2 regions of the Paenibacillus sp. FSL M7-0896 genome follow, and region 1 is predicted to be linked to the other one. Evidence: riboswitches for the same ligand, from Rfam matches in the RefSeq annotation. Region 1 holds a riboswitch; the other holds the start of a gene.
The links. Region 1 has a riboswitch for cyclic di-GMP ahead of MKY12_RS03400 (PA14 domain-containing protein). Riboswitches for the same ligand answer to the same signal wherever they lie in the genome.

Region 1 (15,282 bases):
ATACGATATGGAGGGTTCACTATGAAACTAGTACTTCTATCAGGCGGCTCCGGCAAGCGGCTCTGGCCGTTGTCCAATGATTCACGCTCCAAGCAATTTCTGAAGGTACTGGCAAGCCCGGCAGGTGAACCGGAATCAATGGTACAACGGGTATGGAGACAGCTGGAGGAGAACGGCATGGCCGGGTCCTCGTATCTGGCGACCGGGCGCAGCCAGGTGGAGATGATCCAGAGCCAGCTCGGCAGCGAGGTGCCGATCATTGTAGAGCCGGAGCGGCGGGATACCTTCCCGGCTATTGCGCTGACGGCGGCCTACCTGTATTCCATCGCGGGGGTGTCCCCAAGCGAGACCGTGGCGATTCTGCCGGTGGACCCATACGTGGAATCCTCCTTTTTCGAAACGGTGCTGCAGCTGGAGAACACCATGCTGGTGAGCGGGGCGAACCTGGCGCTGATGGGCGTAGTTCCCGAGCATGCTTCGGAGAAATACGGCTACATTATTCCAACGGGCGCAGATGCGGGAGCGAATGGTTACCTGCAAGTGAGCCACTTCCAGGAGAAGCCGGACCGCATCCAAGCTGAGGAGCTAATCAGGCGGGGAGCGCTCTGGAACTGCGGAGTGTTCGCCTTCCGTCTGGGTTACCTGCTGGATATCCTGCAGCGCAAAGGGCTGCCGCTCAATTACGAGGAGCTGCAGAAGCAGTATAAGCTGCTGTCCTCGATTAGCTTCGATTACGAAGTGGTGGAGAAAGAAGAGAACATCGTCGTGCAGCCTTACGCCGGATTCTGGAAAGACCTGGGCACCTGGAATACGCTGACCGAGGAAATGACCAGTAACCATGTCGGCAAAGGCTTCATCACCGCTGACTCCGAAGGCACCTGCCTCATTAACGAGCTGGATATTCCAATCACGGTAATCGGGGCGAAGGATCTGATTATCGCCGCCAGCCCGGACGGCATTCTGGTGACGCACAAGGCCGAGAGTCCGCGGATCAAGGAAGTGCTGAAGACTTTTGAACAAAGACCGATGTACGAAGAGCGCCGCTGGGGCCACTACAAGGTGATCGATTATGTGAAATATGATGAGGGCAACGAGGTGCTGACCAAGCGGATTTTCATCAATGAGGGCAAAAATATCAGCTACCAGCTGCATCACAAACGCAGTGAAATCTGGACCTTCGTCAGCGGGGAAGCCAGCATTGTCATCAATGAGAAGATGCATAAGGTGAAGGCGGGAGATGTGGTGCGGATACCGGAAGGGACCAAGCATGCCATTCTTGCTCTTACCGATGTGGAATTCATTGAGGTGCAGACAGGGTCTGAGCTGGTAGAGGAGGACAATATCCGTATTACTCTGGACTGGGAGGATATCGCTCTACATCAGTTCATTTCGTAGGTCTAACTTATCTATTTAACCAATTGTTACAATTTTAAATCAGGCATTTAGAACTATTTTTTAGACAAAATTTGTTTTTACTCTACATTAAATTTGCATATCGACGATACTTACGGTAAGAGGGATTGATCCTTCCAAAACGACAATGGCAAACCTAATCGAAAGATAGGGACGCAAAGCTATAGGGCCTTCGCAAGAGTGGCAGCCTGGCTACCGAAAGGAAGAGAATATTGTGAAAACTTACCGTAAGTCTCGTTTGCTCTGCGCTGTGCTGTCGCTGGCCGTGGTATTGTCTGCTGTACCCGTGGGACTGGGAATCGCCCCGTCCACTGTCAAGGCTGCTTCCTCTACAGGAGCACCAGTGAATCCTAATGCTTCAGCCGAGGCGGTCAAGCTGCTGAACAGTCTCTATGAGATCTCCGGGAACGGAATCATTACAGGGCAGCATGACTATTTCGAAAGTCCGGATGAGCTGAGCAACAAGCTGAAGGGAACAAGCGGACAATACGCCGCACTGCATGGTTATGAGCTTGGAGCAATCGGTGGACAGAGCGAGAGCGGAGTAGCAGCACAACGCAAAAATATCGTCTGGAGTGCAACGAACTGGTCCAGAGCGGGCGGCATTGTCGCCATGACCTTCCACCAGAATCTGCCGGGCACCAAGTACGAATGGTCCAATGTGCAGAAGCCAATCACTCAGGCACAATTCAACAAATACGTAACTCCAGGGACACCAGAGTATAATGCGCTGATCACTGATCTGGATAAAGTAGCTGTCTCTCTGAAAAGTCTGCGGGATGCTAAGGTTCCGATCCTCTGGAGACCGTACCATGAAATGAACGGCGGCTGGTTCTGGTGGGGCAAGAAAGACAACTTCACTGCACTATGGAATATTATGTATGACCGGTTCGTGAATGTTCATCAGTTAAATAATCTGATTTGGGTATGGAACCCGAATGCGCCGAATGCCAACTCTGATCCCTATGCACGGACCTATCCGGGCGCGGACAGAGTGGATGTGCTGGCAGCAGATATATATAATAACGACTACTCGAATAAATATCATGATGATCTGACCAGCCTGGCTGGCGGCAAACCGATCGGCATCGGCGAGAACGGCGAAATGCCGAACATCTCGAAGCTGAAGCTAACTCAGCAGAATTACGTGTTCATGATGAACTGGGGCAAGATGCTCTATGAGAATAACAGCACGGCGACAATCAAGAATTTCATGAATGACAGCTACACACTGACCCGTGACCAATATAAGGCCTGGTCTGCTCCGGCGGCGGCTCCTAAGCCAACGGCAACGCCGACTGCAACACCAACACCAACACCAACGCCGACTGCAACACCAACACCAACGCCGACTGCAACACCAACGCCGACTGTAACACCAACGCCGACTGCAACACCAACCGTTGCGCCGATTCCGAAGCCGGTCCCAACCTCCGGTGATACGGACAGTAAGCCTGCCCAGAATGGCTTGCTTGGAGAATACTTCAAGAACATGACGCTCTCGGGGACACCGGTTATGGTGCGTAACGATGATGTCATCAGCTTCAATTGGCGCCAGGGTACTCCTAATGCTGCACTCGGTGTAGACTACTTCTCGATTCGCTGGACCGGCCAGATTAAGCCGGCTTACAGTGAGACCTATCAGTTCTATACTACATCGGATGACGGTATCCGCTTGTGGGTGAACGGCACAGCAGTCATCGACAGCTGGGTCAAGCAGAGCGGAACTGCCCGCACAGGAAGCATTGCCTTGACTGCCGGGCAACTGTACGATATCAAGGTTGAGTATTACGAGAATGCAGGCGATGCGAATGTCCATCTGATGTGGCAGAGCCCCAGCCAGGTGAAGGGAACCGTACCTGCAAGTGCGCTTTTCTCCAGAGCAGGCAACACATCCATACCTGTTCCAGCTGCAACAGCAGTACCGACCACGGTACCAGCAGCGACAGTAGCGCCAGTTCCGACAGCAACGCCGGCACCAGTAACGACACCAATGCCAGCACCAACACCAACGCCAGCACCGACACCAACGCCAACACCGGTGCCTACGCCGACAGCGGCTCCCGTTCCCGTTCCTTCTCCTACAGCAACACCGGCGGATCTGCCGGTAGAAGTTCCTGCTGCCAATGGACTGTACGCGGAATACTTCAATAATATGACTCTATCGGGCGAACCCGCTGTAGTGCGTACCGATGCTGTGCTTGATTTCAACTGGCGCCAAGGCACGCCGGATGCCGCTATCGGCATAGACTTCTTCTCTGTCCGCTGGAGCGGGAAGATGAAGCCGCTCTACACGGAGATTTATCAGATTTATACCACTTCCGATGACGGTATCCGCGTACGGGTGAACGGTGAGCTTGTGATTGACAGCTGGGTGAAGCAGAGCGGCACCGAACGCATGGGCAGCATCAGCCTGACCGCAGGCGAGCTGTATGATATTCAGGTAGAATATTATGAGAATCAAGGGGATGCAAAAGCGCGGCTAATGTGGCAGAGTCCAAGCCAAGCCAAAGGAACCATTCCGGCAAGCGCGTTGTTCCTCCCGTCCGCTTCGTAAGCTCATAAGGTCCGCAGCTGTGTTCAACATTGGCGCTGTTACTGGTTAAGACGTTACAATTATAAATCCTGTAAGCCACTCTTAATGGCCCTGCTTACCAGCAGGGCTACTAAGCTATAGAAAGGCAGACAATCCGGCAGGCGTAACCTCCGGGGCCCTGCCGGAGAGTGTGGCTGGAGAAAGGAGATTACATTGAACACTTACCGTAAGTACAGGCTATATACAACTATTTTTCCTCTAATCCTTATCCTTTCATTGCTTCCATGGGGGGAAGGGCGCAGTCTGCCCGCAGCCGCCAAGGTTACAGCACCTGCCGCCCCCGCTCCCATACAGCCCATTAATCCTTCGGCCTCCAAGGAGGCTTCCGCACTGTTAAGCTATCTCAGTAATCTCAGCGGCAAGGGGATGATATCCGGCCAGCATGATTACCTGGAGAGCCCCGATGAATTTAATAATAAGCTCCGCACCACAACCGGCCGCTATGCCGTTCTGCATGGCTATGAGCTGGGAGCCATAGGCAACCAGTCCAAGGAGACCATTGCCAAGCAGCGTCAGGCTGTCGTGGACAGCGCCATCCGTTGGCATGAGGGCGGCGGTATTGTCGCCATGACCTTCCATCAGAATCTGCCGGGAACCGCGCCGGTATGGACCAATGTGCAGAAGCCGCTGAGCCAGAGTCAATTCAAGCTGTATGTCACTCCAGGAACGCCGCAGTACAAGGCCCTGGTCGCCGAGCTGGATGAAGTGGCCAAGTATCTGGGCGAGCTGCGCGATGCCGGAGTTCCGGTGTTATGGCGGCCCTATCATGAGATGAACGGCGGCTGGTTCTGGTGGGGGCAGAAGGATGACTTCGCGAAGCTCTGGGACCTGGTCTATGACCGCATGGTGAATACGCATAAGCTGAATAATCTGCTGTGGGTATGGAATCCGAATGCTCCCAACAAGTCGTCTGAGCCGTATGCCGCCTATTTTCCCGGCATCGCTAAGGTGGATATTCTGGCCGCCGACATTTATGACAATGATTTCAAGCAGTCTTATTATGACAGCCTCCTGAAGCTGGCGGGCGGCAAACCGATCGGAATCGGGGAGAGCGGAGAGCTTCCAGACCCTGTCATCATGTCTCAAAAACAAAGCAAATGGGTATATACGATGACATGGGGCAAGATGCTGGTTGAGAATAACCCGACCGTGAAAATTCAAAGCTTCATGAACCATAAATACACGGTATCGCGGGAGGATTACAAGCTCGCGGGGGGTGCCAAAACGCATGCGGCGGCTGTAAGCTCAAGGAACGGCCTGAGAGGCCAGTATTATGGCAATATGGACCTGTCCGGCACACCGCTGCTTACCCGTAACGACAGCACCCTTCAATTCAACTGGCATGGCAATTCACCGGCTCCCGGCCTTCCCAAGGATGCATTCTCGGTACGCTGGACCGGGACCCTTAAGCCTCTCTACAGTGAAAAGTATACGTTCACCGCTTCTTCGGATGACGGCATCCGCGTATGGATCGGCGGCAAGCTCCTGATCGACAGCTGGAAGAACCAGAGCAGTGCGAGCAAGGAGGGCAGCATCACGCTCTCTGCGGGTACCCCCTACGCCATCAAGGTGGAGTATTACGAGAACCGCGGGGATGCCAGCGTCAGTCTGATGTGGAGGAGCCAGAGCCAGAAGCAGATGATTATTCCCCAGAGTGCGCTGACGCTTCCTTAAGGAAGCCCCCGCAGAAGAAGTGTGACGTAACCGGTACAGCATAGAATTCCGGAAGAAAGCGAGGACAAGGGAATGAGGACTAGAGTTCAAAAGAAACCCAGTAAATATCTCCACAGGCTACTAAAATTTGCAGCATTGATCATCTTGATTCTGTTGTCCGTCTCTGTCTTCGGAGATTACGGGACGAAGGACGGTGAAGATGATGTGGATCTGTCTTCATTGTCGGCGGCCAAGGATGCCGGTCCTGAGATGCCGGAAGGAACTGTTCTATGGAAGCTTGGCAAGCATGACGGCTCTGCCGGTGAGTTCAAGGCGGCAGGTTCAAACGGGGTGAAGAAGACGCTCAGCATAGCTTCAACTACTGCTAAGTCGGCAGAGCTGAAGTCACTGCCCTCCGGCCTGCACGGGGAGACCAACCCGGAGCTGCGGATTCAGTATGAGCTGGATAAGATCCCGGAGCACGGGGTCTTATTTCGCGTGAGCATTATCGATGCTTACAAATCCGTTCCCCAGATGAGCGTGTTCTCCAACCGTCAGCTCTCAGGCATCATTCAGATCGCCGGGATTGCCGGAACAGGCAGCAAATACGACTTCCGCAAAACCTATGAGCTGTACATTCCCAAAGAGCAGCTCATCAGCGGCACCAACGAGCTGACGCTGCGGACGGCCAGAGGAATCTATTCCTCAGAGGCTGAGGATAAGTACAACTGGTGGACATGGGATAATCTCAGTCTGGAGGCGCTGAAGTCTCCGATTAAGGAGCCGATTCACGGCAGCTATACGCTGACGGGGACGGTGGTGAATAACAAGCAGTTTTATTTTGACGAGGGGGCGGTTACGCATCTGCCCTATATTATGAAGTGGCTGGGTGTAGCCTATAGCGGCAATATCATGCGGACCAGCTGTGCCAGCGATGTAGGCCGCTCGTGTGAGAATATGGAGGAGTACTACAAGGTCCTGAAGGATTACAATATGCAGGCCGTAGCGCTCTATCTGTACACAGGCGATATCAAGCTGAAGGCGGACGGAACGCTGCCAGAGGATGCGGAGAAGAAGCTGACGGATTATTTCCAGAAGTACAGCCCGTACTTCCAGTATTACGAGGTGGATAACGAACCGGGCCTGTTCAACCGTTCCAAAGCGGTCAATCTGGCCATAGCCGAGTGGCTGAACAGCAAGGGGAAGACGATCGCACCGCATCTGCAGACGGTTGCACCTGGATGGGCCTACTGGCCGGGCTACAGCGAAGACTCGTGCGGCAATCAGAAGGGTCCGGTGAAGCAGTGCGGAGACCCGGACGGCTGGGAACGCGATCCGAAGCAGCGCGATGAGCTTGAAGCGGTAACGGATCTGACGAATGGCCATTCTTATGGGGATTCCTATATTTTCGGACAGGGCGGGAGCTTCACGGAGAACCTGAAGACCTTCGGGGGCTCGGTAGACGGCCTTAGCAAAAAAATGCTCGCCACCGAGTTCGGCACCTCAGACTCCCATGTGGACGCCTATCAATATGGGGCCAAGGAGCGGACCTCGGCGGTGTTCGACCGGATTATGCGGGCGCATCTCGGCTATGCCGATATGTTCGTGCAGCATGCCGCCTTCTTCAAGAATTTCAGCCTGTTCAAATACGGCTTCAATCTGGAGGACCATGATCCGGCGGCTACAGAGATCTACTACACCAAGGAAGGCGAAGAATCCCGCGTCAGTATCATGCGCAGGCTGGATCTGGCTTATGCTACACACGGCGCTCCGCTGACCTACCAGATCAGCAATAAGGAGGAGCTGAAGGATAAGCTGGTCTACGTAAGAGCAGTGGACACCTCCACGCTTGAGCCGCTGGCGGGCAGCAAGGCGACATCCAACAAGGTGCTGGTGAACTTCGTCAATTTCGAGCAGACCGAACAGACCGTTAAGGTCAAGGTCACGATGCCCAAGAAGACGGTATACGAAGGAGAACGGTTCGGCAAGGGCGATACTTATGAGGAGGCCCGCAGTTATGTAACCGGCAGAGCCGCTTCGCCGGAGCTGGAATTCACGGAGACGCTGGCTCCGGGAGAAGGCGTGCAGTACATTCTGGAGCCTTCCTCCGAGGTGGCGGATACGGCGCCTCAGGGCCTGAAGGCGACTGCTGTCAAGGGATTATCGATGCATCTGAACTGGCTGGAAGCCCCCGGAGCAAGCTATGAAGTGCTCCGGGCGGACGGCCCGGACGAGAAGCTGAAGGTCATCGCTACAGCAGTGAAGGGAACGGAGTACAACGACAGCAAGCTGAAGGAAGGCACACTTTATACTTATGCTGTAAGAGTGTCCGGCTCTGGTGTGATGTCAGAGAAGACACAGATTACAGCAACCGGACTTGTCCCGCTGGACCGGGCAGGCTGGAAGGTGACGTCCAGTGTGAGTAAGGAGGCTTCCAATCCGGCAGGTGCCATTGACGGAGACCGGCGGACCCGCTGGGATACGGTCAAGCATCAGGCTTCGGGGGAGTACTTCCAGATTGATCTGGGCGCAGAACATACGGTAGAAGCTATAGATATGGATTACCCTTTATCGCCATATGACTATCCGCGCGGCTACACTGTCCATGTATCGGAGGATGCCAAGAGCTGGAGACAGGTCGCAGCGGGCAAAGGCCAGCTGGAGAAGACCAAGATTACGTTTGCTCCGGTCAAGACCCGGCATATCAAGATTACCCAGACAGGCTCCGGCGGCAACTACTGGTCCATTCAGGAGCTGCAGGTGTATTCAAGAGAATGAAGGACGGCATAATAACCTCCGTGGAATTCAGCCCACCGGGGTTTTTTTCTATCTAACGAATCATACACATACTATAAAATACATGGGGCTAAGGCGAATACCCGCTCCCGGGAAAGGTGTGAAACGGTTCATGACTCATCTTGCAGATCAAATCATCCTGCTGCTGGCGGCTTTGCTGCTGATCGCCGTGCTCTCCACCAAATTCTCCACCCGTTTTGGCATGCCTGCCCTGGTCCTGTTTATTGCAGCCGGCATGGTACTCAGCCATTTTATTTATTTCAACAATGCTTCGCTCACGCAGATTGCCGGCATTTTTGCCCTGGTGGTCATTCTGTTTGAGGGCGGGATGCAGACGAGCATGAAGGATATTCGCCCGATTCTGAAGCCGGCGTTGTCGCTGGCTACACTCGGAGTGCTGCTGACTGCGGTGATCGTCGGTGTTTTTGCCAAATTTATACTCGGGGTGCCCTGGGCGGAGAGCTTCCTGTTCGGGGCCATTGTCGGTTCGACAGATGCGGCGGCTGTATTCTCCGTGCTGGGCGGCAAAAATATCGACAAACGGCTGACCTCGACGCTTGAAGCCGAATCCGGCAGCAATGATCCGATGGCTGTATTCCTTACCGTGTCGCTGATTGAATGGGTGCAGCACCCGGATACCGCAGTCTTGCGCCTGGTGCTGTCGTTCTTCTGGGAGATGGGGGTAGGGCTGCTGGTCGGGATCATCATCGGCAAGCTGGCAGTGTATCTGATTAACCGGATCAATCTGGACTCCACCGGGCTGTATCCAGTCATGGCGGTCGGCTTCGCAGTTCTGACTTACGGGGTTTCGGCTATGGTACACAGCAGCGGATTGCTAGCTGTCTATGTCATGGGGCTGGTGCTGGGGAATTCCGAGCTGATGTACCACCGCACCATTATGAATTTCAGTCATGGCTTTGCCTGGATGATGCAGATTGCCATGTTCATTCTGCTCGGGATGCTGGTCTTCCCGCAGGAGCTGGCGGCTGTGGCCTGGCAGGGGCTGCTGCTGTCCGTGATACTGATGGCCCTGGCAAGGCCGCTCGGCGTATTCCTCAGCCTGCTATTGTCCCGGTTCTCCTTCCGTGAAAAGACACTGATCTCCTGGGCCGGGCTCCGGGGAGCCGTCCCGATTGTCCTGGCGACCTACCCGCTGCTCGCGGGGCTGCCGCATGGCAGGCTGTTCTTCAATGTCGTATTCTTCGTTGTTCTGACCTCGGCAGTGATTCAGGGAACAACCATTTCACCCCTGGCCTCGCGGCTGAGGCTGGTGGGCCGGGAGCATGCGTCCCAGCCATCCTTGATGGAGCTTGTCGCGCTAGGGAAGACTGATTCCGAATTCAATCATATCGGAATCGACCGGCAGATGGCGATATCCGGCATGCAGATTGCAGAGATCGGCCTGCCGGACGATATTCTGTTCACGGCAATTATACGGAACAAGACCATCGTGACGCCGCATGGCAGCACGGTGATTGAGCCCGGAGATACGGTATATGTGCTTAGCCCCAAGAGCAAGCGGGAGGAGATGCGTGCCATCTTCCGCAGCGGACTGGGACGGGCGGCAGAGACGGATATCCCCACGGTATAAGGGACATCCTACGGGAGGATGTGAGCTTCTCTTCCGGTTCGGGTGATTTATGTCAATCGATGTGCTTTTGCAGAATTGTGATTCAAATTATAGGATAGCTCCCGGAGGAGTGCTAGAATGTGCAGTACATCAAGGATGCGGGACATTAGATTGCAATACAGTAAAAAGTGTGTTAAATTGTATATAGATTTAGAACGAGTCTAAATACAACGTATTGTAGAATCCACATTCCGGGAGGTTATTTAAATGAGTACACAAGTTAACAGCCACACTGCACTGCATGCTGTTCTGAACCGTCAGACCGCGAACTGGACGTTGCTGGGAGTGAAGCTGCATCACTACCACTGGTATGTCAGCGGAACCCAATTCTTCACCCTGCATGAGAAATTCGAAGAGCTGTACAATGAAGCTGCGGGTTATGTGGATGAGCTGGCTGAGCGGCTGCTCGCCATCGGCGGACGTCCTGCTTCTACGATGGCAGAGTACCTGAAGCTCTCCAGCCTGAAGGAAGCTGCCGGCGGTGAGAGCGCCAAGGAAATGGTGGCACAGCTGGTTCAAGACTTCGCTGCCGTAGCTGAAGAGCTGAAGCAGGGCATTACTAGCGCAGAGGAGGCCAGCGACCAGCCTACCGCCGATCTGCTGATCGGAATCCGGACAAGTGTAGAGAAGACAGCCTGGATGCTGAACGCTTATCTGGCGTAACTCCGGCATAGGACATATAGAAGAGCGCCCGCGTTATACATGCGGGCGCTCTTTACTTACTTAATAAATACACCGCCGAAGGGCAGGGCTTCCCGCAGGAAGCGTTTGATAATACCGTCTTCATTATTGTCGCGCTCGAAGCGTCTGCTCTGGCGTCCGGCCTGGAACAGCACAGGCCCGTGGCCGGTCATCTTCCAGTGATAGCTCATATGCTGGCTGGCGAGATGGTTGCCGTACACCGTCAGCTCAAGCTTGGCATTCTCGGGATAAGCGATAATACTGCCGGCATCGACATAGAGCGGATCGAAGGGATGCAGCTCGGCTTCGCAGACCGTGCCCTCCGTCAGAATGCCGATGCTGCCGCGGCCGGAGAATTTGACCTTGACGATATCCCGGGTAATCAGCATATTCTTCATGCTCAGCACTCTCGTCTGCATCGTGACGCCCTTGCTGTAGAAGAAGAGGTGCCTGAAGTCGTAGAGCAGATCGCTTTTGCTGTCGAGCTGGATGGTCTTGACCCGGTAGCCGGGCGGCAGCGCGGCTGTGAACCGGCAAGGGCCGGTCAGATCCGCCCGGATCAGCTTGCGCTTGCGGTACATGCCCTTCACATCCATGAACCGGTCGGCCCGTCCCGCCGAAGGGCCCTGGTAAGCAATAATCTGCTGCGGATGCAGCACATGGACCTCCTCGTTCTCCTGAACGGTAAAAGCAACCGCCTGTCCGCTGCCGCTGTCGCCTTCATCCTGAATGTCAATGTTCATTCTTCATCCTCCTTAACGCAGCCGGTCGCTTCTTCTGGAGCGGTACCGCATCGTGAAGCGCAGCACCCGGATCAGCAGGAAGTAGCCCAGCAGAAGAGCAATCCCGGAGATGACCGTCACCTTGATCCGGTTGAAGTAGTTCTCTCTCGCCGTGCGGTCATTCTTCAGTTCGTCCACGACCTGGCTGAGCTGGCGGTTCTGCTCCTGCAGGGCAGCATTCTGGGACTGATACGTCTGCATTTGCTGCAGGCTGTCCGTCAGCTGCTCCTTGGTCTGCCCCAGCTCGTCCACTGCTTCTCCGAGATCTTCCTTCGTCTGCTGGAGCTCCTCGGCAGTCTTCCGGTAGCTCTCCTGCAGCTTGCTGACTTCGCCGGGCAGCTCCGAGAAGCTCTGGATTCCATTATATATATCATTCAGATAATTGGCCTTGGCCTCGGGGGCAGGCCAAGTGAGAGTAAGGCCAAGCATAAGCAGGGAAGAACCCAGCAGCCTCAGCATCACTCCTGTTACCCGTTTTTTCATCAATTGATCACCACCTGTTAGAGCTAATTGTCTTCCTATTTTATCATAGCTGCTTGCTGTTTGAACAACCCGGGCGGCTGTAGGCATAATTACCCTTTGTATCTAAGGAGAGAACCAAGAGGTAATACAGTGTTAAGGCAGGGATGGTTTCCATAATATTGAGTGTCGCTGCAAATTAACGTATACTGTGAACGGAAAGGGGCTGTATTCAATGAATAGATGGCTCAAAACACTGTTGTTCCTGGCGGGCTCCGCTCTGTTGACCCGGTTTATTCCGTTCTCCTCCTTATTCCGTAATCTGGATACCATGTTCCATGAATTCGGCCACGCGCTGATGACTCTGCTGCTCTCCGGCAATGTGCTGCGCATTGAGCTGTATTCTGATCACAGCGGTGTGACCTATTCGGCGATTGCTGCCGGAGGCAAGGCGATCCTGGTGTCGCTGGCGGGTTATCCTCTGGCTTCACTGTTCGCGTTGCTGCTCTTCTATTTCTATAGTAGAGATAAGCGGGAATGGGGGCTTGTTCTGACCAGCCTGGTCGCACTGATTATGCTTGTGCTGTATGTACGGGGCGGCTTCGGGATGATCTGGCTAAGCGGCTTCATTCTGCTGAATGCTGCGATGCTGTTCCTCTGGCCGAAGGTCAGCAAGGTGTACTATCTGTTTCTTGCGTTCCTGACCCTAGAGGAGTCCGTGATGGGGACCTTATTCCTGGTCTATGCTTCCGTCGTGACACCTTCCCGGGCAGGGGATGCAGCGAATCTGGCCAGATTGACCATTTTACCGGCCCCTGTGTGGTCACTCCTGTTCTTCCTCTTCGCATTGCTGTGTGCAACCTGGGCCCTTGGGCTGTTCTTCCGGCATGAGAAGGCGGGCAGACGGGTCCGATTGATGTAATGCGTAAAACTTTGTTCGTCATATTTTGACAAAAGAATAGACTTTCATAAAGAGGCAATCACCTTTTGGGGTAGGTTGGCTCTTTTTTTGTCGATATTATAGGACCGAACATACATTCCATGACAAGGAGTTGTCCGCCAATATTGGTACATTAATAGAAGACCCAAATTAAGAAAGAGGTGGAAATATGCAAGCAAGTATTCAGACGTTGTTTACATGGAGCCAGGAGCGTATTTTGGCAGGCGGTGCCAAGAAAATAGTGCTGCTCGTGGAGTGGAAGGGAGCGCTACAAGGGGAGGATTCCCGCAAGAAGAGCCGGAAGGTGGTAGCCCGGGATATTGAGCTGCGTGTCTGGCTCGAAAGTCATGTCAAGGTAACAGGATGTTACGGCTGTAGTGCAGAAGAAGGAGAGGGGAGATCACTGCTCCTGAAGCTTGGCAAAATCCATTCCGGGCAGCGCAGGTACATCGCCCTGGAATTCATGATGGCGGGTATGCCTGCAGGCATACATGAAGCCCTCTGGCTGCAATGGCAATACAAGCAGCCTACGGTGGAACGTATCCGCGAGCTGCCGCTCAAGAAGCTGGGAATCGAATATTCCCATCATACCGGCCTGCTGGGGGCAGGCTCCTGCTTCCATGTGGAGAAGCATCTGGCGCTGCTGCAGACAGAGGCGCTAATCGCGGAAGCCCAGGAGGCCCGGATGAAGAACAAGCCTGAGGTACCCGCAGATATTCTTCGCAGGCAGGCCGATCAACTACTCCTGATGGCTGCCCGCTCCGGGGATATGCAGCTGCTCAGAGAAGCGGAAGCGCTGTATAAAAGACTGGAGGCAGAGCATCTGCCGCTCAGCAGGATAGGAATGAGATAATTGCTGGGAAGCTGCGTAGATAGAATAGGAATTACCCATACATAGGGCTCAAATATAGAATCACACCGGGCGGAGCAGATAAAGAAATGCGTAATATCTAAATGTGGTAACATAGTAAAATAGTTCTATTATATTTTCTTATCTCGGTTATTACATCCTTGGTTATAGATATATATAACTAGTTTATTTAAAAATAATGGGTCTATTTTACCATAAGTCAAGGAGAACTGAATATGACAGACCGATTGATCCGGCTGATGCGCATCATTACGCTAGTTCAAGCCAAACCGGGAATTCTGGCCCGTGAGCTGGCGGAACGATGCGGCAACAGCGAGAGAACGATTTATCGGGATATGGATGCGCTCAGTGCCATGCATATCCCCATTACTCATATGGGACATGGCAAGGGGTATGCTTTTATCGGTAATTTCGCGCTGTACCCCTTGGATTGGTCAGAAGAGGAAGAAGAGGCTTTTTCTCAGTTGCGCAGTATTATGGCGGAGATCAAACCTTTGCTGCCCCCGGGCTTTGAAGACGCATACGAGAAAGTGATGGCGGCAGATTATAAGCAAAAGGCAGAAAGGGAAGAAACAATGGAGCGTACGAAAAAGGAAGCCGGACCAAACTGGACGGAAAATAGCAGATCTCAGGGAGACCAGCCCCTCTTTCTGACCGACATTCTGGATGCCGTAATGAAGCAGAGAAGCATACAGGCTGACTATAGTGAGAATGCCTACGAAGAAAAAGGTATCCGGATTGATCCCTATTGCCTGGTCCCGCTAGAGAATCGTTTTCACCTGATTGGTTTCTGTCACCGCTTCGGGATCATCCGCACCTTTCATATTAACGGTTTCTCCAGTGTCAATCCGCTGGACAGGTGGTTCTCCAAAGACCAGTTCGATCTGCAGTCCTTCATGGAGCAAAAGTGGTCCCTGGAACAAGACAGCCTGCAGGTTGAATTCAGAGTCAAATTCTCGCAGCGGATGATGGAACGGCTGAAGCAGGAGGAGATGTTTGTGAAGCCGAGCAGGGTGGACCGCCAGAACCGCAGCCTGCATTTCAAGGTCGCTGTGGAGCAGGATATCGGCTTCGTTCATTGGATTATGAAATACAAGGAAGAGGCTGAGATTATGGAGCCGCTATATTACCGGGATGTGCTGAAGCAACAACTGGAGAAGTGGCTGTCGCTGTACAAATAACTGCAGGTATATTTTCCTCACACTTTTATGCTCTGATATATTCATATAAAATTCATAGGGTTAGTTATATGTACAAATTTTCCTTGCCTAGATAGGACATCCATAGTAAAGTTATACATTAAATAACAGTAATATGTATTTAAAGTTAATTAGATTACTTATTATGTTAGGTATTGGTTAATATATCTAACTTTTTAAATAGTTTTCCTGAGCAGGCATTTGACCTTCGTTCAATTTTTAACAGAAAAGAGGGAGAGACTTGATCCAGCCGATTCTGAGC
Region 2 (15,282 bases), 730 kb from region 1:
GCGCGCCCCCGGCGAAGCCAGGGCCGCAGTGCCTGCCGCCGCACCTTCGGCGGCGGCTGGAGCCGTTACCGCAGCGGCCGGTTCAGCCGCTGCGGTACTTGCGGCAGCAGCAGGCGCGCTGCCGCTCTGCGGAGCATTATCTGCTGCAGGCTTGCCCCCGCTGGCAGCACCTGCCCCGGCGGCGCTGCCGATGATGCCGATGGCTTCGCCAACGGCAACGTTCTCGCCCGCCTGGCGCAGGATGGAGGAGATGACGCCGTCCTCCTCCGCACTGATCTCGAGATTGACCTTGTCGGTCTCAAGCTCGGCAAGCACATCTCCCTGGCCGACAGTGTCGCCTTCTTTAACCAGCCATTTGTAGATCGTTCCTTCGGAAATCGATTCGCCCAAATCGGGTACTTTTATCTCGGACACAGGCCGTACCTCCCCAAATATAGTGGTGTGCGTGATATCGGATGACCGCCTTGCTGTGCTCAGGAAGACGGTACAGGTGCTTGCACTGCAGCATTCAATTTCAGGGCTTCCCGGACAATGCGCCGCTGCTCGAAGCTGTGGACATCTGCGTAGCCGCTGGCCGGACTGGAACGGTCCGGACGGCCGATATACTGGACAGTGACCTTCTGCGGTGCGATGGCGCGCAGCCGGGATTCGGCATACGTCCACCCGCCCATATTCTTCGGTTCTTCCTGCACCCAGACGATCTCCTCCAGAGAGCTGAAGCTGCTCAGGTGAGCGCCAAGCTCGCGTTCCGGGAACGGATAGAGCTGTTCCATGCGCAAAATGTGCAGCCAGGAGAAGTCCTGTCCGCGCGTTGCCTCCAGCTCCGTCTGCAGGTCGATGGCCACCTTGCCGCTGCATACCACGAGGCGCTTCACGGCTTCCGGCTTACTGCCGAGCAGCGGCTCGGGAAGAACCGGCTGGAAGGTGCCCGAAGCGAGATCCGCTCCCGCCGAGGTGCTGCGCGTGTTACGGATCAGGCTCTTCGGCGCCATGATCACCAGCGGCCGGGCATCCGGTTGTCCGCAGAGCGCGGCCTGACGGCGGAGCAGATGGAAATACTGCGCAGCGCTGGTCAGGTTGGCTACAGTCCAGTTCTCCTCGGCGGAGAGCTGGAGGAACCGTTCCATTCGGCCGCTGGAGTGCTCTGGTCCTTGGCCTTCATAGCCATGAGGCAGCAGGATTGTCAGATTGCTGCGCTGCGTCCACTTGGCACGGCCGGCGGAAATGAACTGGTCGATAATGACCTGAGCGGCATTGGCGAAGTCGCCATATTGAGCCTCCCAGATGACGAAGGTCTCCGGTGCGAACACGTTATAACCATATTCGAAGCCGAGGACAGAGGCCTCGGACAGCGGACTGTTGTAGACGCCGAATGAAGCGCTGGAATCACTCAGCTGATGCAGCGGAGAATAGAGTTCGCCGTTCTCGCTGTCATGCAGCACCAGATGGCGGTGGGCGAAGGTGCCGCGCTGTGAATCCTGTCCGCTGAGGCGGATCGGCGTGCCATCCTTCAGGATGGTCGCGAAGGCCAGTGTCTCTGCCAGTGCCCAGTCTACCCGCTCTCCGTCATTCAGCGCATCCTTGCGGCGCTGCAGAATCCGTTCCAGCTTCGGATAGACCTTGAAGCCCGCCGGTACGCGCAGCAGCTCGCGGTTAATTTCCTGCAGACCGGCCAGAGGGAAGGCTGTCGGACGCTGCTGGGGACTGCTGTTATCCAGCGCGACGGCGGTTTTGGACTCCGCATTCTTCTGCTTGCCTTCCTTCATCTGATCGAAGGCCTGCTGGAGGACGCTCTCAGCCTCGGCAATCATGTTCTTCAGATCATCGGCTGTGATTACCTTCTCGCGCTCCAGGCGTTCTGCATAAGCACGGTACACAGTAGGGTGGTTCCGCACTTTGCCGTACACAATCGGCTGGGTCGTCTCGGGATCATCCATTTCATTATGTCCGTGGCGGCGGTAGCCGATCAGATCAATCAGGAAGTCCTTCTTGAACATATGGCGGTAAGCGCTGGCCAGACGGACTGCGGCAATGCAGGCTTCCGGGTCATCGGCATTGACATGCACAACCGGAATCTCATACCCTTTGGCCAGGTCGCTGGCATAATGGGTGGAGCGGGAATCCTCGCTCTCGGTGGTGAAGCCGATCCGGTTATTGACGATAATATGCACGGTACCGCCATTCTGATAACCCTGCAATTTGCCGATATTAAGCGTCTCAGCCACAATACCTTCGCCAGGGAAGGCTGCATCGCCGTGCATCAGCACAGCCATAGCCTTGCTTGTGTTCAGCTTAGGCAGTCCCGGAGCGTTGCGTTCTTCCTGTGCGGCGCGTGTGAAGCCCTCGACTACAGGATTGACGAATTCAAGATGGCTGGGGTTATTGGCCAGCGTGATCCGGGTACGTACGGTTTCGCCTTCGCGGACGGCACGGTCAGCCCCGAGATGGTACTTCACATCACCGCTCCACCCGTAAGTCACGCCCATGGAGCCTTCCGAAGGGAACAGCTCTTTGTTCGGCGAATGATGGAACTCTGAGAAAATAATATCATAAGGCTTGCCCAGAATATGGGCCAGCACATTAAGTCTTCCGCGGTGGGCCATACCCATCAGGATATGCTCGGCGCCGTCATGCGCGGCAGCCCGCACAATCTCATCCAGCATCGGCACAAGGGCATCATTGCCCTCCAGGCTGAAGCGCTTTTGGCCGACGAAGGTCTTGTGCAGGAAGGTCTCGAAATGCTCCACCTGAACCAGCCGCTTCAGCAGCTCTTTGCGTTCTGTATTATTCAGCGGGGCAGGGGAGGTCATCGATTCCGCCTGGCTGTTGAGCCAACGCAGCTCGCGTTCATCATGCACATGCCCGAATTCATAAGCAATGGTCTGTGTATAGGCCTGGCGCATTCTGTGGACGGCATCCATCGCGGTATGCACATCCGCAGGGGCATTATCCCAGATCAGCGAAGCGGGCAGGGCATTAAGATCCTCACGGGTAAGCTCGTAGGTCTCCAGCTCCAGCCATTTGGCCATCGGGTTCGTGCTGCGCTCCAGCGGGTCAATGTCTGCGGCCATATGGCCATATATTCGAATATTGGCGATCAGCTTCGAGGCCTTGACAGCCTTCTTGAGCCACTCGGCATCTGCTGATACGGCAGGCCTTGGAGCCCTCTCGGCATCGGGTGCCAGTGGAGGGGGGCCGGATACGGTGAAGAGATCGCGGTAATGCTGTTCAACAGAAGAGGGGTCCTTGACAAATTGCTCATATCTTTCTTGGATGTAGCCCAGGTTGGGGCCGTAGTATTTGCTCCATACTGTGTCGTTATAGGGCTCTTTGACTGCCATGAATAGGTCCTCCTAACGGATAAACTCCACGCGAGGCATCCAGTGTGCCACTTGGCGGAGCTGCAAATGTTTGCGGTTTCATTCTCATCCTATTGTGCTACTTTCCGGCGGGGTAATCAATTCATACTTTCGGTCAATCCGTTCGCAATTTGGCATGATTCATTACAGTATTCATACGGAACTATCATAAATAGAAAAAACTCATATAACAGCCCGTTATACATACAAATGGGTAATTGTCTCTATACGATGTTGCGTGCAGCGGCAAGTCGGGGCGGATGGGGTTCCCTTTAGTATAATTAAACTATTAGCTAGTGTTTGAACTTGGAACTGGAAATATTTATACAAGCCGCTGGCAATTTCAGCTAAGTTTCCTCACATTTTTTCATAAAAAAATTCCAGAAAACGACACACTAATTGCGTATGATCTTGTATAATGTTATTGCGGAGAACGGTTTCATCGATTCTTGCCAGATCCTTTCATGATGGAAAGGGTCCAGTAAAAGGTAAACCTGCCGAAAGACAGGGGCACAAAGTCTCGGATCTAAAGTAGAAATACTACAAAGTAGCAATACTACTATGATGGCCGGACTGCCTGGGGACGCGAAAATTCTAGGAGGAGATTTCTTGGATATGTCCAACCAGGGGAATGACGAGCTGCAGGCAGTAGATCTGGATTTAGAATGGGTGCACTTGCTGATGTCTGCCAAGCAGGCGGGGATCGCGGCGGAGGATATCCGCCGGTTTCTAAGTGAGAAGGCGCTCCAGGCGATGTAAGGGCGGTCATCATTGCTGCGATACATACAGAAAAGGCACAGCGTCCGGTACGCTGTGCCTTTTCTGTATGCCGCTTGAAAGGCTGCCTTCGCCGAAGGCGGCCTCCCTGCCGTGCGGAGTCTTCCCTGTGGCATATAATGCCCGTCTAGTTGTCCTTTTGTTCCATGCGCCATTTCTGGTAATCGAGGAATTCCTTGAATTCGCGTTTGCTTATACCGGAGGCCATGGCCTCCTGAACAAGCCGGAACCATTCCCCGTCCAGAGCCTGTTCTTCCGTCTCTGCCAGTCCGCCATACAACAGTGCATGAATGGATACCTGAAGCGCGTCAGCGATTTTTTCGATGAATTGAATGGAGGGGTTGGATTGAATGTTCCGTTCCACATTACTGAGGTATGATTTCGCCACATCAGCCTTATCGGCAAGCTCGGATAACGAATAGCCCTTCTCCAGCCGGAGTTTGTGGATGCGGCTTCCCATAGTATCTGACACGATTACAACGCCCTCCGTACTTTTTTTGGTGAAAAATAAGAAGTGATATGCTTCGCGCTATACATTCTCCTTATCTTTCTCGTTGAAACGGTACCGCCCGTTCGAAGGCCGGCAAAGCCGTTTTCTCTTGTCAGTATAACAAAAATCCGCAAAACGGACAAAAATCCTTGAACCCGGCAGCGGGAAAAAAGAAACGGCATACCCGGCCCGGATGAGGGAGGATATGCCGTCTTGATGGATTGCTGAAACGCTGCCTTCCTAATAAAAGGACGGCAAAGCCATTTTCACTTGTATAGGCTGGCCCCTGATCTACTTGGCTTCTCCCACTCCTTGAAGAGCATCGAAGGTCCAGTTCAGAGCTAAGCCGTCACCCTGGAAAATGTTCTGATCGAGCGTGTTGTCTACGAATTCGAAGGCGATCTTGAAGGTCTTGGACCCGGCGGCGGCAATCCCTCCTGGCAGTACACCTGCTGCTACGAGATCGTAGCTGGGGGTATTTTTCAGATCCTTCAGGGAGATCTCGGACAGCACATGACCGCTTAATGATCCGCCGGTGTACGTATTATCGAGGAGCTTGACCTTGAAGTGGTCTCCGAGATCCTGGCCCGCGTTATCGCCCTTGGCATCGGTCACGGTGTAAGTGGTGGCAAGCTTGAGGAATTTGATATCCAGTGTGCCGTCATTGGACAAGGTGAAGGTGCGGACGGTGTAGTCTCCCGGCTTCAGATTCGTCAGCGCTACCGGAGTATTGAAGGAAGAGCCGAGCTTCAGCGTACCCGCTGCGAAGGTTGCCGTGCTGGTAGCTGTGGAGCTGAAGTAAGCGAAGGTGCCCCCGCCGATTAAAGACAAGCCCAGTGCTGCCGATGCTACGCCAAGACCCAATGTTTTTTTGATACCCATTATTTATTTCCTCCTCGAATGGTTTGTTTTTGTGGAATTATTTGAGCGTGCCTTTTTCCTGGTTGGCTTCGAAATTCAGAGTCAGTGCAAGCGTGTCGCCCTGATAATAGTTCTGCGGCTGGAGGGTCTCCTTGAAGGCGAACTGGATGGTCAGGTTATCCGAGGTGCCGGCTTTGATGCCGGACTTCTCTCCGCCTAAGATCGCTCCGAGAATTCCCCGGGCCACCAGATCGGGACTCTCCTGCTCCAGATCGGCCAGCGAGATGACCAGGAGCGGCGATTCCTTCTTATCCTTGTTCACGAGGAAGGTCACAATAATATCATCCTTGAAATTATGGGAGCCGTTGTCTCCCTGGGCGTCTGTAATGGCCGATGAGGTGCGCAGTACCACTTTGGGAATATTGAGCGTCCCGTCATTTTTAAGTTTGAAGTCCCGTAAGACCGTATCACCCGGCTTGAGATTGCTGAGATTAACAATGACGGAGGGGTCAGATTGCAGTGATAGGGTTCCGTTGTTAAAAGAAGCTGAGGAAGTAGAAGTGCTGCTGAAGTAAGCGAAGGTGCCTCCGCCGACCAGGGTTAAGCCTAATGCTGCCGATACAACGCCGAGACCTAATGTTTTTTTGACGTTCATTTGTTCATCCCTCTCTTATGAGTCTGCTTTGTGCATAGCCGGTGCTTCCGGCAAGCTGTATTGTGGCTCCGCGTTTCGTAAACGGGAGAGAACAATTGATCATTGTACGAGATCAGTCAGAGTATCCGGCCCGCCGCTGCTGGCTGCGGATGACGGGGCATTCTTCTTTTCCAGTGCTGCAACGGCCTTCCAGGAAGAATACAGCGCGTAGAGAAGCAGGAGCAGTCCGGGAATAATCATCAGCACTACGCTTCCGGCTTTGGAGACTGCGAAGCTCATGGCATAGCCCGCATAGGGGACGGTCACGCCGGTGTACTCACCTACCACATTCGTGGAACTGACGGCTGCGGTGTCGGCTGAATCATTATTGTCGCCCTTGGTGGTGTAGCTGGCTTCCCCCAGAGCACTGTTCAGCTCGGCATCGACCACGCGGTGGGTAATCAGAATATTATCGGGATTCAGAAAAGTGATCACATCGCCCTTCTGGAACCGGGTCATATCCCCGCCCGGCTTAATGGCCACAATGGAACCGGTCTGGATGCCGGGCTCCATGGAGCCGGATAATACCGTCTTGATCTGGTAGCCGAAGAAGGAGGGCTCGCCGCCGGAGGCCTTGGAGATCACAACGGCTGTGATCAGCACCAGGAACACTATTAGAATCAGAGTGGAAATTATCGTATTGGCTATTTTTCGGATGCGCATCTTATTCGCCGCCTTTGCTGGTGTCGGATTGTGGAGCCGGTGTAGCTGTAGGAGCAGGCTGCGCGCCGTCCATTACAGTGCCTGGAATTACGCTGCCGGGTAATGGATCTGGAGTTGCCTCCGGTAAAAGAATCTCAGACGCCGGAGTGGCAGTGGGAATAACCTCTGCTGCTGAAGAAGCTGTGGGGACTGGATTGTCCTCTACAGGCGCTTCGGGAGCGGGCACCTCTGTCGGCTGGCTTTTGTCAGGAGGACTGGTTGCGGTCGGCTGGTTCTGGGCTTGTTCATGCTCCAGCTTCAGCGCTTCGTCAGCAGCCTTCTGCTTCTCTATGGCGAGCCGCTGGGCTTCCTCCGCTCTGGCTTTATCGGCTTTTTCAAGCGCCAGGCGTTCCTCTTCCTCTTGCTGTGCCTTCGCCTTGTCCTCCAGGGCCGTCTTGGCCTCAGCGATTTCTGCCAGCCGTTCCTGCAAGGTGTGAATTGTGGAGGACAGGGTATCCTTGGACGCCGTTAATTCGGTATTCAACTGCTCATACGTGGTCAGCAGCGCGGGAGATACCTGCGAATCTGCTTGGTAGGCGCTGGTTACGAATGAGAGGATAGGCTCCTCGGCGGGGAAGCTAGAGTCATGCTGCCGGAGCAAGACGCGGTCTGGATTGCCTGTAGGCAAAGATCCGCCGAAATCATGAATCGAGCCAAGGTACTCTACAATTCCGCTTAACGTCTCCGCCAGCGATTCCGACAGAATCCCGCTTTGATGAAGACTCTCTTGAAGCTGGTCGAAGAACTGTGCATCACGGATTTCCAGACAGTTAGGGTCGAGATTCATCATATACCCTCCGAGCTTGTGCAGAATGGCCGCTGCATGGCCGATTTCCTGCAGAATTTGTTGCCAGACCGTCCCGTTGAAGCTCAGCTGCTTCTCCAGCAGGTCGATCTCGCTGCCAGCTTGAGTGAGCTCGGACGAGAGTTCATCCGCAGCCTGATCCAGCTCTGCAAGCGACAGCTCTCCGGCAGCGACTGAGGTGTTATACACTCCGCTGATGCTATGGCTGCCAAGGGAAGCTTTCAGCTCTATGACGGTGTTTAGATGCCCGCTGAATTCCGACAACAACTGCTCAATCTGACCCGGGAAAACCGAACACAGCCCGATGGAGCTGATCTGTTCCTGGGAGGTGTTGAACTCTCCATAGGTGCTGCCGATCTGGCCTGAGGTGTACATCAGGAGCACAGATATGGCCATACCCGATTGCAGAATCCGCAGGCCGAGCTTCCTGGTTTTCCGTTTGCGCCGCTTGGCAGATCTGGGGTACATAGCTAAGCCCCCTCTCGAGTTGCTAATGAATAATTCGTTATATTCGTTCTTAATAAAGAACGATATCGTAAGCAAATCATACACTGTGCTGCTGAGAAAAGAAAAATGTTATTTTCAGCGGAATGTTCGCAATAAAGTACGAAATGTATGGGATATCTCGATTTATCTGACGATATCGCTGTTTTTCACAAAAGTTCATTATAAAGAACGGTCGGCGAGCGTGGCTGGGAGGAGCAGAGAAAGGTGAGGGGGAGACGAGGGGGAGGTAAAGTGCATAGGAGTTATCCGCTGATAGTGGGCGGGAGGTGGAAATGAGGTGCATTAGTGCCCCTGAATGGGGCGAAAGTAGGCGGCGAGCGGGAATGAGGGGCATTAGTGCCCCTGAATGGGGCGAAAGTGGGCGGCGAGCGGAAATGAGGGGCATAAGTGCCCCTGAATGGGGCGAAAGTGGGCGGCGAGCGGAAATGAGGGGCACAAGTGCCCCTGAATGGGGCAAAAGTGGGCGGCGAGCGGGAATGAGGAAAGTAATCGGACTCAATGTATGCGAGTATAATTCGGATGCTGCACCAGTTGGCTAAACGATAGGGTTAGCGTATTTCGACACAAAGAAGGTACTGTCCATACAAGGACAGTACCTCTCCGCTATTTTATGAAAATGTCCGGTTTCGCTGAATCTGAACCTGTTCAATCATGTAATTTCCAGTAAAATTCAATCTCAAGGAAGCTTCTCCCCGCGGGAGGTGACGTACAGCTCATACCATTCCTTGCGTGAGAGCTCTACCTGGTCTGCGTCTGCACAGGCGGCGATCCGCAGCGGATTCACGGTGCCAATGATGGGCTGGATGGCTGCGGGATGCGTCATTAGCCAAGCCAGTACGATGGCCTCGGGTGTCGTGCCCTTCTCGTCAGCGAGTCTCCGTACCATGGCTGCTGTATTCACAACCTTCTCCGGCTGGCCTTCAAGCGGCCGTCCGCTGAAGAGTCCCTGGGCCAGGGGGCCCCAGGCCTGGAGCTGGATGTTCCCGGCGCGGCAATACTCCATGGTGCCCTCCGGGAATGTAATGTCCTTCCACGGGTCGCGGTTCACGCTGAGTACGGCGTCGACCCAGCTGATCCGGGACAGGCTCATATGCAGCTGGTTGACAATGAACGGCTCGTCGCAATAAGTCTGTAACAGCTGGATCTGGGCGGCGCTCATGTTGGAGACGCCGAAGTGGCGCACCTTGCCGGAGGCCTTGAGCTGATGGAGTGCTTCCGCCACCTCTTCAGGGTCCATTAACGGGTCGGGGCGGTGCAGCAGCAGAATATCAATATACTCTGTGCCCAGCCGTGCGAGAGTTCCATCGACGCTGGACAGAATGTGCTCCCTGGAGAGGTCGAAGCTATTGGAGATATCGCCTGGCTCCATCAGCTTGATGCCGCATTTTGACTGGAGGAGAATGTCCTCGCGCAGCCCCGGCCGCTCCTTGAAGATCTGCCCGAACACCTTCTCCGCCTTGCCCCGGGTATAGATATCCGCATGGTCAAAAAAATTAATACCTATAGACAGCGCCGCATCCAGCGCCTCGTGTCCCTGCTTTATGTTCGCAGCCGTGACCGGTTCACGGTCCCACCCGCCGCCCAGCCCCATGCAGCCCAGGGCGATACGGCTGGCAGGTATGCCGCGCCGGTTAAGGGGTAACGCTCTCAGCAATGTGATCCCTCCATACCATTAAGCTTGTAATGCTCCGATGATACTACCGGAAAAGCATACATCTTTAGAACCCGGTGTGGTATCTCTTGTCACTGGAGGAGCGGTGTTTTGTGGTCTCTTTATCCTTCTCTTCCTCTTTCTCAAGAGTCAGGTCCTCTACCGGTATCGGGTCCACATGCTGCTCGCTCTCATCTACATCGAACAGGCTGGGCTTGTCTGTAGGGTATTGCTCCGGGTGGTCACGCTCGTCTCTGATCGGCTTTTTATCATCGCTCATAGCGGCTTCACTTCCCTTTCCAGAGTATCCGCCAGGGCGGGGCCGGCACACCGCACGAATACAAACTGTAGTACAGCCGGATGCCCAAGCCGCTCGCCAGCGGTTTGCTCCAAATATAAGAATTTATATGTTGCACACGATAACTTATCCTTCTATTTCTCGCTGAAACGGTACCGCCCTTTAAAAGGTCGGCAAAGCCGTTTCCACTTGCTAATAAACACATATCGTCTTCGCTAAACAATCACATCGGCTATCTACTTCTTTTAGTCTGCGATAATCGGTCTGCCGATATCATTCATTTTGCGGACGGCTACATCCTCATACAGGCGCTTCAGCCATTTCAGCTCGGTCTGGCTATGCTCATATCTGCCGTACATCATATGCAGCACCGAGCGGGGCACGATGGAGATATGCTCCTCGTATACTTGGTAGGCATAATTCACCTGATGCTCCGCCTCCCGGATGCGTTCCTCCAGCAGCTTCGCCACCTTGCCCTGGTCGATATGACGCGCGAGGGCCAGGGCCATGTACAGCGGATGATAGGGTGGATCACTTTTTTTAATCTGCTGGAGAATGAGCTGCTCCATCAATTCTTTGCCTTTATCCGTAATGCGGTAGATGGTCTTATCCGGCCGGTCCGGGCTGTGGATAATCTCTACCGCCTCGATATGGCCGCCTGCGGCCAGCTTGTCAACGGCATAATATAAGGAACCGGTCTGCAGCTTGATGACTTGATCCATGGAGCGTTCCTTCATGACCAGGGTAATCTCATAGGGATGCATATCCCGCTCCAGCAGAAGTCCCAGAATCAGCAGCTTCATCGGCATGGGCTTACCGCTGACCTTGATTTGCACCGTGCTGGCTGCCCTGCGGCAGCAGACGGTCCTTCGGCATCAGCAGGACGAAGACCACCGTAAGCACCGCCGGAACGATGGCCCACAAGAAGGTATGCGAGATCGACGAAGACAGTGAGTTCGTGATTTTCTCCAGTACAGGCGGCGGAATCTGCGCTCTGGCCTCGGGCGTCAACGCGGAACGCGGGTCGCCGAAGGAAGCGGCCTGGCCGCTGTCTCCGAAGGCTGTACTAAGCTCGGAGGCGAAGTGGTTACGCTGGATGATGCCGAAGATCGTTATCCCCAGCGTCATCCCGAGCGAGCGCATGAAGGTACTGGTGGACGTTGCCGAGCCGCGCTGGCGCATGTCGAAATGCTGGATCGAAGACAGGCTGAGCACGGAGAAGGAGAAGCCGACTCCGAAGCCGGTCAGGGCCATGAAGGCATTAAGCGCCATCCGGGAGGTCTCTGGGGTCAAGGTGCTGAGGGAGTAGATCCCGCCTACGAAGCAGACTGCTGACAGCAGCATGATGTTGCGGAAGCTCGTTTTGGTGGTAAGCAGGCCGCCGGACTGGCTGCCGATTACGGTACCGATCATCATCGGCATCAGAATCAGGCCGGAGTTGGTGGCCGAGCCGCCGTATACCCCCTGGACGTAGATCGGGATATATACCGTTGCTACGATGAATGCCGAACCATAGAACAGCCCCAGGATACTGCTGGTTGCGAACAGGCGCCCCCGGAACATGGCGAAGGAGATGACCGGCTCTGCCGCGAATTTTTCAATGACAATGAAGGCGATCAGAAGCACGGCGAACGCAGCGAACAGTCCGAGAATGGCCGCAGAGTCCCAGGCATACTGATTACCGCCAAGCTCCAGGGCGAACATCAGGCAGATAATCCCTGCCACCAGGGTGAAGGCGCCGCCCCAGTCAATCCGCTGCTTGGAATGCGATATGGATTCCTTGTAGGAGGTCATAATAAGGAAGAACGAGACAATCCCGATGGGCAGGTTAATATAGAAAATCCAGTGCCAGCTCATATATTCGGTGATATAAGCACCAAGCAGAGGCCCAATCACACTGGAGATCCCGAAGACAGCGCCGAAGAGTCCGGTGAGCTTGCCTCTTTTCTCAGGCGGGAAGATGTCGAAGACAATCGTGAAGGCAATCGGCATCAGTGCACCGCCGCCAATCCCTTGAATCGCACGGTAAATACTGAGCTGGGTAATGCTCGCCGACGTTCCGCACAGGGCGGAGCCAATCAGGAACACGATAAGCCCGAAGATGAAAAACCGCTTGCGCCCGTACATATCGGACAATTTGCCGAAGATCGGGGTGCCGGCCATAACCATGACCATATAAGCAGAGGTGACCCAGACGATTTTATCCAGTCCTCCAAGATCGGACACAATCGTGCCCATAGCTGCGGCAACAATGGTATTATCCATGGCCGACATCAGAATGCCGAGCAGCAGTCCGACAATGACGAGCTTGAGATTACTTTCTTTGGTGTGCATGTTAAGCTCCTTTATGTTTAAAATTCAATGGAATTTTATTATATTCAAATTTGAATAGGGTGGCAATTGTTTTTTTCAGGAGGACAGACGGGTTGGGATCTGCTTGGGAACTTGCATGCGTGTACTTGGTATTCCTTATCGGCCGGTCCTTTATTCCAGCTGCAATAGGGCAAAGTATCTGAAGGAGGGGCGGAGGGCACTTGTCCGCTAAGGTCTTGACATACCCATGGGGGGTATATTATATTGGTACATAAGGAGGCTGATTCCTGTGTCTACAAATGAGAAGGACCCTGCCGGACAAGATTGCGCCGAAGCCTGCCATTCTTCTGCTTCCGGCGACCGCAAGAGTCATCATTCCCCGGAATTCAAGAATGGGCTGACGACCCGGCTGAACCGGATTGAAGGGCAGATCCGCGGTGTGAAAGGCATGATTGAACGCGATACCTACTGCGATGATGTGCTGAATCAGCTGGCGGCGGTGCAGGCGGCCCTGAACAGTGTCGGCAAGCTGCTGCTTGAAGGCCATATGAAGAGCTGCATTATCGAACGGATCGAAGCCGGTGAGCATGAGGTGATTGATGAGCTGCTGGTCACGGTGAACAAGCTGATGAAATAAAGGTGGGGCCTGGAGAAATGGAACGGTGAAGATCACCTTTGTAGGGGATTTAATAGTTCAAGTTCTCCAGGCTGTGGTGAGGAAGAAGAAACAACCAAAGGTCTGATTGTACTTAGTGCAATAGAATTCCTGCTAAACAATCCAAACACCTATTCTATTGTATTCCGTACAATTGAAGTCAGGGAAATAAGGTTAAAGTGCCTAAAAGTTGAAAATCTAATGTACAAAATACAATAGATTCGATTTGGAGGCTGATTTATCCGGTATCTGTTGTACAAAGTACAATCAAGCACAGCCATCCCTTCCTCGCGTATCAAAATCTATATAGCTGGCTGTCGAATATGAACACAAATTATGCGTATACCAACAACAATTAGGAGGTTATTCAAATGTCGAATGTAACACTGAATGTTGAAGGAATGTCCTGCGGTCATTGTGTAAGTGCTGTAGAGAAGGCTGTTAGCGGCGTAGGCGCTGCGGCGAAGGTGGATCTGCCGGCGAAGACGGTGGCGGTTGAATTCGATGAGAATACGGTAAGCCTGGATAAGATCAAGGCTGCTATTGAAGATCAGGGCTACGACGTAGTGTAAGCTAAGGGTGTAATATAAGGGCTTGGAGCAGGGAACCCTGGGGTACAGGGCCGGGCGCCAATGCCTTTTCTTTTCAAAATAAATATACCCCTTGGGGGTATATGGAGGTGCATGAGGATGGAAAAGAGTGCAGAGTCCGCCCCGCAGCAGCAGGCAACGCTGCAGATTACCGGCATGACCTGCTCCGCCTGTGCGGCGCGGATCGAGAAGGGTTTGTCCCGCATGGAGGGGGTGACCCGGGCGAATGTCAATCTGGCGCTGGAACAGGCTACGGTGGGCTTCGACCCGGCGGCTATGGATGTGCCGCAGATGGAGGAAAAAATCCGCTCTCTGGGCTATGATACGCTAAAGGAATCGGCGGATTTCGATATCACAGGAATGACCTGTGCGGCTTGCTCGTCACGGATTGAGAAGGTGCTGGGACGGATGCCGGGGATTGCTGCGGTCAATGTGAACCTGGCGTTGGAGACCGCGCATGTGGAGTACTCGCCGGGTAATATCAGTACCGCCGAGATAATGGATAAGGTGAGCAGCATCGGCTATAAGGCGGCGCTTAAGCAGGACCGGAAGGATATCGCGGAGCAGCGCAGCGAAGAGATTACACGCAAGCGGAATAAGTGGATGATCTCCGCGCTGTTATCTCTCCCGCTGCTCTGGGCCATGGCAGGCCACTTCTCGTTCACTACGTGGATCTGGACGCCTGAGCTATTCATGAATCCCTGGTTCCAGCTTGTGCTGGCTACCCCGGTTCAGTTTGTGATCGGCTGGCAGTTCTATGTCAGCGCCTATAAGGCGCTGAAGAACGGCAGTGCCAACATGGATGTGCTGGTGGTGCTGGGCACCTCTGCGGCTTATTTTTACAGCCTGTACCTGACGATCGATTCCCTGAAAATGAGCGGGATGAACCATACCGTGGAGCTGTATTTCGAGACCAGCGCGGTGCTGATCACGCTGATTCTGGTGGGCAAATGGTTTGAGGCGCTGGCCAAAGGGCGTTCATCAGATGCGATCCGCAGCCTGATGGGGCTGCAGGCCAAGACAGCGCTGGTGCTGCGGGACGGTGCAGAGCTGAGTATTCCGGTGGAGGATGTAGTGATCGGCGATATTGTGCTGGTGAAGCCCGGCACGAAGGTGCCTGTAGACGGTGAAGTCGTAGAGGGGCTATCCTCCGTCGATGAATCCATGCTCACGGGCGAGAGTATCCCGGTAGAGAAGAAGCCGGGGGATTCCGTTATCGGAGCCACGCTGAACAAGAACGGAATGCTGCGGGTCAAAGCCCGCAAGGTCGGCCGCGATACGGCGCTGGCACAGATCATCAGAGTCGTGGAGGAAGCGCAGGGCTCGAAGGCGCCTATTCAGCGGGTTGCCGATGTCATCTCCGGGATCTTCGTGCCGATTGTGGTCGGTATTGCTGCCGTAACGTTTGGTGTCTGGTATATCTGGGGAGCGCCCGGTCAGTTCGCGGAGGCCTTGGAAAAAGCCATTGCGGTGCTTGTCATTGCCTGTCCGTGCGCACTGGGACTGGCGACGCCAACCTCGATTATGGCCGGGTCCGGGCGGGCTGCTGAGTTCGGCATTCTGTTCAAGGGCGGGGAGCA

Region 2: linked by a shared signal. The riboswitch ahead of MKY12_RS00385 (anti-repressor SinI family protein) and the one ahead of MKY12_RS03400 (PA14 domain-containing protein) in region 1 are both predicted to bind cyclic di-GMP.

The regions. Positions count from the first base shown of each region.
Region 1 covers NZ_CP150250.1:814,790-830,071, forward strand. The annotation lists gene MKY12_RS03395 (sugar phosphate nucleotidyltransferase) at 22-1,395, shown strand; cyclic di-GMP riboswitch class I at 1,533-1,613, shown strand; gene MKY12_RS03400 (PA14 domain-containing protein) at 1,628-3,970, shown strand; gene MKY12_RS03405 (glycosyl hydrolase) at 4,163-5,683, shown strand; gene MKY12_RS03410 (discoidin domain-containing protein) at 5,888-8,440, shown strand; gene MKY12_RS03415 (potassium/proton antiporter) at 8,571-10,049, shown strand; gene MKY12_RS03420 (Dps family protein) at 10,296-10,751, shown strand; gene MKY12_RS03425 (AIM24 family protein) at 10,808-11,512, opposite strand; gene MKY12_RS03430 (hypothetical protein) at 11,525-12,034, opposite strand; gene MKY12_RS03435 (M50 family metallopeptidase) at 12,246-12,932, shown strand; gene MKY12_RS03440 (hypothetical protein) at 13,120-13,803, shown strand; gene MKY12_RS03445 (WYL domain-containing protein) at 14,037-15,002, shown strand; gene MKY12_RS03450 (ABC transporter ATP-binding protein) at 15,262-15,282, shown strand, end outside.
Region 2 covers NZ_CP150250.1:89,640-104,921, forward strand. The annotation lists gene odhB (2-oxoglutarate dehydrogenase complex dihydrolipoyllysine-residue succinyltransferase) at 1-414, opposite strand, end outside; gene MKY12_RS00380 (2-oxoglutarate dehydrogenase E1 component) at 474-3,341, opposite strand; cyclic di-GMP riboswitch class I at 3,837-3,940, shown strand; gene MKY12_RS00385 (anti-repressor SinI family protein) at 3,975-4,118, shown strand; gene MKY12_RS00390 (helix-turn-helix domain-containing protein) at 4,264-4,596, opposite strand; gene MKY12_RS00395 (TasA family protein) at 4,918-5,508, opposite strand; gene MKY12_RS00400 (TasA family protein) at 5,546-6,142, opposite strand; gene MKY12_RS00405 (signal peptidase I) at 6,242-6,844, opposite strand; gene MKY12_RS00410 (hypothetical protein) at 6,846-8,156, opposite strand; gene MKY12_RS00415 (aldo/keto reductase) at 8,872-9,849, opposite strand; gene MKY12_RS00420 (hypothetical protein) at 9,914-10,126, opposite strand; gene MKY12_RS00425 (PadR family transcriptional regulator) at 10,390-10,980, opposite strand; gene MKY12_RS00430 (MDR family MFS transporter) at 10,958-12,478, opposite strand; gene MKY12_RS00435 (metal-sensitive transcriptional regulator) at 12,747-13,094, shown strand; gene MKY12_RS00440 (copper ion binding protein) at 13,484-13,684, shown strand; gene MKY12_RS00445 (heavy metal translocating P-type ATPase) at 13,802-15,282, shown strand, end outside.